Regions from separate parts of the Bacillus sp. MN7755 genome, predicted to be linked through region 2. Evidence: riboswitches for the same ligand, from Rfam matches in the RefSeq annotation. Region 2 holds a riboswitch; the other holds the start of a gene.
The links. Region 2 has a riboswitch for preQ1 ahead of queC (7-cyano-7-deazaguanine synthase QueC). Riboswitches for the same ligand answer to the same signal wherever they lie in the genome.

Region 1: another riboswitch for preQ1. It lies ahead of ACYVEC_RS10285 (QueT transporter family protein); the one in region 2 lies ahead of queC (7-cyano-7-deazaguanine synthase QueC).

The regions. Positions count from the first base shown of each region.
Region 1 is NZ_BTRL01000008.1:616,957-621,092, reverse strand. It holds gene ACYVEC_RS10300 (DUF2564 family protein) at 55-303, shown strand; gene ACYVEC_RS10295 (zinc-finger domain-containing protein) at 338-514, opposite strand; gene ACYVEC_RS10290 (ribonuclease H family protein) at 527-1,186, opposite strand; gene ACYVEC_RS10285 (QueT transporter family protein) at 1,338-1,823, opposite strand; PreQ1 riboswitch class I at 1,830-1,874, opposite strand; gene ACYVEC_RS10280 (aldose 1-epimerase family protein) at 2,007-2,879, shown strand; gene ACYVEC_RS10275 (reverse transcriptase-like protein) at 2,949-3,335, shown strand; gene ACYVEC_RS10270 (DMT family transporter) at 3,349-4,136, shown strand, end outside.
Region 2 is NZ_BTRL01000008.1:373,971-378,106, forward strand. It holds gene ACYVEC_RS08975 (DinB family protein) at 133-666, shown strand; gene ACYVEC_RS08980 (DUF6254 family protein) at 767-883, shown strand; gene kinB (sporulation sensor histidine kinase KinB) at 895-2,103, opposite strand; PreQ1 riboswitch class I at 2,311-2,354, shown strand; gene queC (7-cyano-7-deazaguanine synthase QueC) at 2,448-3,110, shown strand; gene queD (6-carboxytetrahydropterin synthase QueD) at 3,110-3,601, shown strand; gene queE (7-carboxy-7-deazaguanine synthase QueE) at 3,594-4,136, shown strand, end outside.

The DNA of each region.
Region 1 (4,136 bases), 240 kb from region 2:
TTTTACAGAGCAAAAACTATGTGAAATGCGCAATATACAAAGGAGGCAGTAAAAATGGGATCAGAAGTAAATGATTTTGAAGAAGTGAAATTCCGTGTAGAAACGGCACAAAAGATGGTGGGTTCAGCAACAATTTCAATGGATCCAGACACTTTAGAGCATGCCACAACTGCTGTAGAAGCAGCTCGCTCTCAGCTTGAAATTATGAAATCTGTTGCAGTAGATTTAGATGAGCCGTTTCTAATGAATGAGGAAAAAAAATTAAGCAAATGCGAGCAGCAATTAAACGAAGCAAAGCACTAAAAAAACATCCAGAGAATGTTCTCTGGATGTTTTTTCATGACAACTGTTCCCCATACTTTTTCAATGTTTCTCCAACTGTACATTGCCTAATACAAAATGAATGAGCATAATATTTACTATTTGTCTTTCGATTATGTTCTCGCAAAAAACACCCTTCACAATACGTTTCTAATAAGTCATTTACCTCTGTAATGAGTTGCTTTTTATCCACGGTTGCACCTCTCTATTCGGTTATTTCTTTATGACTATCAATGACTGTTCCTTCTAATGCTTGCGTTGCTAATTGATGTGCTTCTTTATTTTGTTTTCTAGATATTGGCTCGCATACAAGTTTTAATTTCATTTGCTTCGCTTTTTGTTCAATTTGGTCTAAATAATGATTTAAATGCTCATCATAGCAAGGCCATTCTCCAGCCAATTGTTGCAATACCACTTGAGAATCCCCGCGAAGTGTAACTGCTTCATACTTAATCCCTAATTCCTCGAGTATATTCATACCGTATAATAATGACGCATATTCGGCTTCATTATTATCATATATACCTTCTATATATGCGTTGCGGCGAATTCGGTAGTTTTTATTTCCTTTTTTATAGTACACACATATACCTACTCCAGCTTCTTTCGTCTGCACATCATAACCACCATCAAAATAAACGAGTATTTCTTGGGGCTCATCCTCCACTTGCTTACTCAGTTTTTTCATCTCTTTTAATGACCATTCTGCATCCATTTCATCGTAAAATAATAATTCTTTTACTCTTCCTGTTTTCTCGAAATCCTCTGCAAATTGCAGTACATCTTCTATGTTCATATAATCTGTCGTTAATTCCGTCTGCAAACCGCGCTTTGTTTTATACAACCAATGAATTTTATATTTCATACTAGATTCCCCTTATGTAAGACTTCTTATATGTATCCAGCTAATGAAAGCCTCACTTTATTTTATTATATTTTATCAAGAGTCTCTGAATTATATTCAATATTATCACATGCAAAAAGAGCTATCCCTTTAGGAATAGCTCTTTCATCTATTACATAAATCTTTCAAATTGTACTCGCTTATTAATCCAGTACATTACAGGCATACCAATGGCCATTACAACAAATTCACCGGCTGCACATGTTAACCAAGTCAACATAAATGGTAAATCAAATGCAAGATGAAGTTCAATTGCAATCATAAACATTGTAATTGTAAAGATAACTGTATTAAAAATCATACGAGCCCAAACACCTTTAATGAATCGCATAGAAATAATGGTTGCAACTAGTGCAAGAATAGATTGCCCTACTCCAAATACTAAATCGTAAGCGATCATAGGTGAGAAAAAGAGATTCGTTAAAAATACACCTAATACAATTCCGTAAATTGCTTTCTTATTAAATACAACGAGATGATTAAACATCTCTGAAATACGAAACTGTACACTCGTAAAGCCAAATGGCTGAATAAGCATAGAAACAGCAATATATAATGCCGCTAAAATACCATTACCGACTAATGTTCTAATATTCATGACAAAATCTCCTTAGTTTTTTTACGTGGGATGGTTTCGAACCACGTTATTCGTTTTTTAAGCAACAAGATTATATTTTACGCGGTAGCCCCCCTTTCGTCAATAGATTCCTATCATGAACTACCTTTTTTCTTTTAGACAACGTATAATGAAATATATGAAAGATTTAGGAGGTTTTACTTCATGACTGCAACAATTCAAAATGAAAACGTGATCGTTACCATCTCTGACAAAGGTGCAGAATTACAAAGCGTTCGCTTAAAAGCAGACAATACAGAATACTTATGGCAAGGTGATTCTACTTATTGGGGACGCCGTGCACCAATTTTATTCCCAATTGTCGGCCGATTAGTAGATAATACATACTACGTAGATGGTAAACCTTATTCTTTAACACAACACGGCTTCGCTCGTGATCTTACATTCTCTGTAAAAGAACAAAGTGAAACGAAAATCACTTATATCGTTACTAGTAATGAAGAAACATTAAAAAAATACCCATACGAATTTGAATTACTCGTGTCTTATGAACTAGAGGGACAAATCGTTCATGTAACATATGAAGTGAATAATCCCACTTCAAAAGAAATGTTCTTCTCAATCGGAGCACATCCTGGTTTCAACTTCCCGTTATTAGAGGGCGAATCATTTACAGATTATCATTTATCATTTAATGGTTCTGAACGCTTAGAAACAAGTGTATTAGAAGGACCTTACCTTTCAAGTAAAAAGCAATTAATCGCTGAAAATACGAATGAATTACCACTTACATACGATTTATTTAAAAATGATGCGCTTATTTTTGAAAATATGAATACGGATGAAATCTCTATTCGTTCTCATAAACATAATAAATTTGTAAAAGTAGAATTTGACGGATTCCCATTTGTCGGCGTATGGACACCAGGCGAGAATGCACCTTTCCTATGTATCGAACCTTGGTACGGTATTGCTGATGAAGTAAATCCAGCAAAAGATTTCAAGGAAAAAAAAGGAGTTCAATCTTTGCAAGCGAATGAAACATTTACATGTCGTTATAGCATTACAATTGGCTAATTACTCTATCCCCTACTTCAAAGAAATATATAAGTAGGGGATCATCTTATAATTTGGAGGTTTCTCATTTTGATTGAAGTATATATTGATGGTGCATCAAAAGGAAATCCTGGTCCTTCTGGTGCAGGAGTATTTATTAAAGGAGTTCAACCAGCTGTACAATTATCATTACCCCTCGGGACAATGTCCAATCATGAAGCAGAATACCACGCTTTACTTGCGGCATTAAAATATTGCACGGAGCATAATTATAACATTGTCTCTTTTCGTACAGATTCGCAACTTGTCGAGCGAGCTGTTGAAAAAGAATACGCAAAAAATAAAATGTTTGCACCACTATTAGAGGAAGCACTGCAGTACATAAAAAGTTTCGATCTCTTTTTTATTAAGTGGATTCCAAGTAGTCAAAATAAAGTCGCTGATGAATTAGCTAGAAAAGCTATCTTACAAAATTAACGGGGGTATGAGTGTGAAAAAAGATTGGATTGCTCCTCTTGCTTTATTATTTGTCTCTTTTATTTGGGGAGCTACATTTGTCGTCGTTCAAAATGCTATGTCTTTCGTTGGCCCATTTACTTTTAATGGTATTCGCTTTTTATTCGCCGGAATTATTTTATTATTCGTTCAAATGATTTTCTCAAAAAAAGCTTCAAAACACGATATAAAACAGAGTAGTCTCGCGGGATTAATCGTTGGATTCTTTTTATGCGTTGGCTATGTATTACAAACATTCGGCTTACTTTATACAACTTCTTCAAAAGCAGGTTTCTTAACAGGGCTTAGTATCGTTATGGTACCAATTTTGTCTTTTATCTTTTTAAAACAAAAAGCTACCATTTTTATCGTAATGGGCATTGCTGTAGCAACAGCAGGTTTATACTTATTAACGGCTGGTGATTCTTTTCAATTAAATATTGGAGATATACTCGTTCTCGGTTGTGCAGTTGCTTTCGCTGCTCATATTCTTGTTAACGGCTTCTTTTCTAAAAAAATATCACCTTTATTGTTAAGTACGTCGCAAGTATTAGCTGTCGGTATGTTTTCTTCTATTTGCGCCTTTCTGTTTGAAGATTGGGAAAAATTATTTTCAGTAGCACTATGGACGAATTCTTCCTTTTTATTTGCTCTATTCCTAACTTCCCTATTCGCGACATCCATTGCTTTTTTCATCCAAACATCAGCACAAAAACATACATCTCCAACGAGAGTAGCCATTATTTTCGCAATGGAGCCCGTTTTTGCTGCCTTAACAGGCGT
Region 2 (4,136 bases):
GCGCTTTTTTTCACATGTTTAACATCGACATAATGTGAAAATGATGAGATAATAAAAGAAAATTCAGAATACTAAAGAGGTGTTTCTAATAAGGAGCACCTCTTTTCACCAACAAAAAGGGGGGAAAGAAGTATGCTTCAATCTAATATGGATGTGAGTTTAGAAAGTTTGGTGAACTCATTACAGTCTACTCGAAGCACGCTATTATCAGAAATTGAAATGTTAAATGATACAGAAGTGAATGTAAAGCCACGCCGTGATAAATGGAGTATTATTCAAATTTTGCATCACTTGCATTTAGTTGAACAATCTGTCACGTCTGCCCTTGTATATGCTTTACAAAAAAATGAAAGAAACACGACTCCATTTAAAGACCTCCAACTTACGCTTGATCGCACACATAAACGAGAAGCTCCTCAGCAAATGCAACCAACAGAAACGTTAATGAAAAAACAGCAAGGAATTCAATTACTAGAACATTCACGACAAGAACTATTACACGCGCTTCATAGTGTTATAGATGAAAAAGATCTATTTGAAAATGGATTAAAGCATCCTGTTTTTAATGATCTGAATTTGTATCAGTGGATTCAATTTCTTGATTTGCATGAACAAAGACATCTTACGCAGTTAAAAGAGGCGAAACACGCAATTTTACAAAGATAATTAGGAAGAAGTGGGAGACCACTTCTTTTTTGATATGTGCATAGTTTTCTTTCTTATTTTGGAATACTAGATGGAGAAAGGAAAGAAGGAGTTGAAAAGTATGTCCAAGAAAAAGAAAGAAGAAGAGCGCGCTTGGAAAGCACGTAAAGAAAATCAAAAACCACATGGAAAAGTGAAAGCTTTTGCTGAATTAGTTGAAGGAACAGAAAAAACGTGATGATTATTTCATCACGTTTTTTGTATGAGTGGAAAAGTTAATAAGAAGGTTGTACCGATTCCTTTTTCACTTATAATATCAATTTTTCCATTCATAGCTTGAACAACACTGAATACGACCATCATTCCAAGTCCAGTCCCTTTTTCTTTTGTTGAGTAGAAAGGAGAGCCAAGACGCTTCACTTGTTCGGTATCCATACCGACTCCTGTATCTTTTATATATAACTGAATATGTTTATGATCAGGAACTAATGTGAAATAAAGATCACCGCCTTTTGGCATGGCCTCAATGCAGTTTTTTAAAATATTTAACAAGCATTGATTTAGTTTTTGTTTTTCTCCCGCGATAAAAAAAGAAGTGCTTTGCTTTATATAATGTGTACGCACATTTGCTAAATTAGCAAGCGGTGTAATTAACGATAATGCATGTAGTAGTTCTTCTTCTAACTGTAATCTTTGTTCTTTTTCAATACTTGGTTTTGCAAAGGTTAAATAATCTGTAAGAACGTGGTTTGCTTGTTCGATTCCGTTGATGGCTATGTCAATATATAATTTTCGCTCCTGCTCAGTACATGTATCTGATTGTAAAAGTTGCAAAAATCCTTTCGTTGAAGTTAATGGATTGCGAATTTCATGAGAGATAGACGCTGCCATTTCACCAATTAAATGAAATTTTTCAGCATTCATAAGTTCGTTTTGGAGACGCACTTGAGTTTGTAATATGTGTAGTAAATATAAAATAAGGATCGTACCAAGTATCGTACATAACTCATACACAATAATATGTGGTATATAATCAGCCTTGTTTGTAACCTTTGAAAGGAAGAAAGGTATCCAACTAAATCCGTATGTGAGACTGTAGATAATAGCAAGTATTATTTTTATACGATTAGAAGTTCGATTGAAAAATTTGTATGTAAATAATAGGACAATAAATAGAAGGATAGAACCGATAATCGATGGGAAAACACCTATTCCTCCTAATAAGAAGCGGTATATATTTAATACAACTAATATAGATCCACCAGCAATAGGACCTCCGGTTAATGTACCGACAATTAATACGATATGACGCATATCAAATTGAAATCCATAATTTGTTTTTGCTGCGAAAGTGATACATAGTATAGTAACGAGGCAACATAATACAATAAATATTGCTGAATTTAATTTAGGAGAACGTTTCCCTTTTTGATTCCAAAATAAATGGTATACGAGCATTGTAACAAGGATGAATAATATATTTAAAAAGAGATAAATAATAAAGGGTTTCAGTGGGATGCCTCCTCTCTTCTCACATTAAATTAATCATACTATAAAATGAAAGAAATGAAATGAGAAATAGCGGAAAAATCAGAAATTTTTTCTGGTAGTATACAATATGTTACAATAACCTTTGTCAATGAAAGAAGGAATTCCGTGCAATGCACGGGAGAGGTTCGCGAACTCCCTCTATAAAAAACTATGGAAACAACAATATCTTTAGGTATTGTTTTGTTTTTTTATTGTGACAGTTCAAGAACGTTCTTTCTTCTTATTCGTAGTAGAGAAGGAGAATGAGTGAAATGAAAAAAGAAAAGGCAGTTGTTGTTTTTAGTGGAGGACAAGATAGTACGACATGTTTATTTTGGGCAATAGAGCAGTTTGCAGAAGTAGAGGCTGTAACGTTTAATTACAATCAACGTCATAAGCTAGAAATTGATTGTGCAGCGGAAATTGCAAAAGAGCTAGGAATTAAACATACGGTACTAGATATGAGTCTATTAAATCAACTTGCTCCAAATGCGTTAACGAGAACCGATATGGAGATTACACATGAAGAAGGTAAATTGCCATCGACGTTTGTAGATGGACGAAATTTACTATTCTTATCATTTGCTGCTGTATTAGCAAAACAAGTTGGAGCACGTCATATTGTAACGGGTGTATGTGAAACTGATTTTAGTGGTTATCCAGATTGCCGTGACGTGTTTGTGAAATCGTTAAACGTTACTTTAAATTTATCCATGGATTATCCGTTTGTGATTCATACACCACTTATGTGGATTGATAAAGCGGAAACATGGAAATTATCAGATGAACTTGGAGCATTCGAGTTTGTTCGAGAAAAAACATTAACATGTTATAACGGAATCATTGGTGATGGTTGCGGTGAATGTCCAGCATGTCAACTTCGTAAAGCAGGATTAGATACGTACCTACAAGAACGCGAAGGAGCGAGTAACTAATGGATAATTTCTTTGGATTTCGCATTGTAGAAAATTTGCAAAAAATGGACGAGGATATTCAGCGTAAACAGCTCAAATATCATAATAAAAGAGTAATGGTCAGCAAGGAATTTACATTTGATGCAGCACACCATTTACACTGTTATGAAGGAAAATGTAAAAACTTACATGGTCACACATATAAAGTTGTATTTGGGATTAGTGGATATGTAAATGAGATAGGTCTTGCGATTGACTTTGGAGATATAAAAGAAATTTGGAAGAATGAAATAGAAATTTATTTAGACCATCGTTATTTAAACGAAACGTTACCAGCGATGAATACGACTGCTGAAAACATGGTCGTTTGGATTTACGAAAAGATGGCAGAAGCATTATTAAAAGATAATCGTGCGAACGAATATAAAGGAGCTCGTGTTGAATTTGTTCGTCTTTTCGAGACGCCAACTAGTTATGCGGAAGTAAGACGGGAGTGGATGCTCGATGAGTAAAATCCCTGTCTTAGAAATATTTGGTCCAACTATTCAAGGTGAAGGAATGGTTGTAGGACAAAAGACGATGTTTATTCGTACAGCTGGTTGTGATTATAGCTGCGCTTGGTGTGATTCTGCTTTTACGTGGGATGGATCGGCTAAAGATCATATTAGACAGATGACAGCAGAAGACGTTTGGAATGAGCTTGTAGAAATTGGTGGCGAAAATTTTTCTCATGTTACGATTTCAGGTGGAAATCCAGCATTGCTGAAAAATATTGAGTTTCTTCTTTCTATATTAAAAGAGAATGGAATGCGAACAGCAATCGAAACGCAAGGGAGTAAATGGCAAGATTGGTTACTTCAAATTGATGAGATAACGATTTCTCCAAAGCCACCAAGTTCGAAGATGAATACTGATTTTCAGAAGTTAGATGCTGTTATTCAGAAACTAGCAGGAAAAGATATTAGTTTAAAGGTAGTAGTATTTGACGATTATGACTTCGAGTATGCAGTTAAGATGCACGAACGTTATCCAGATGTACCATTTTTC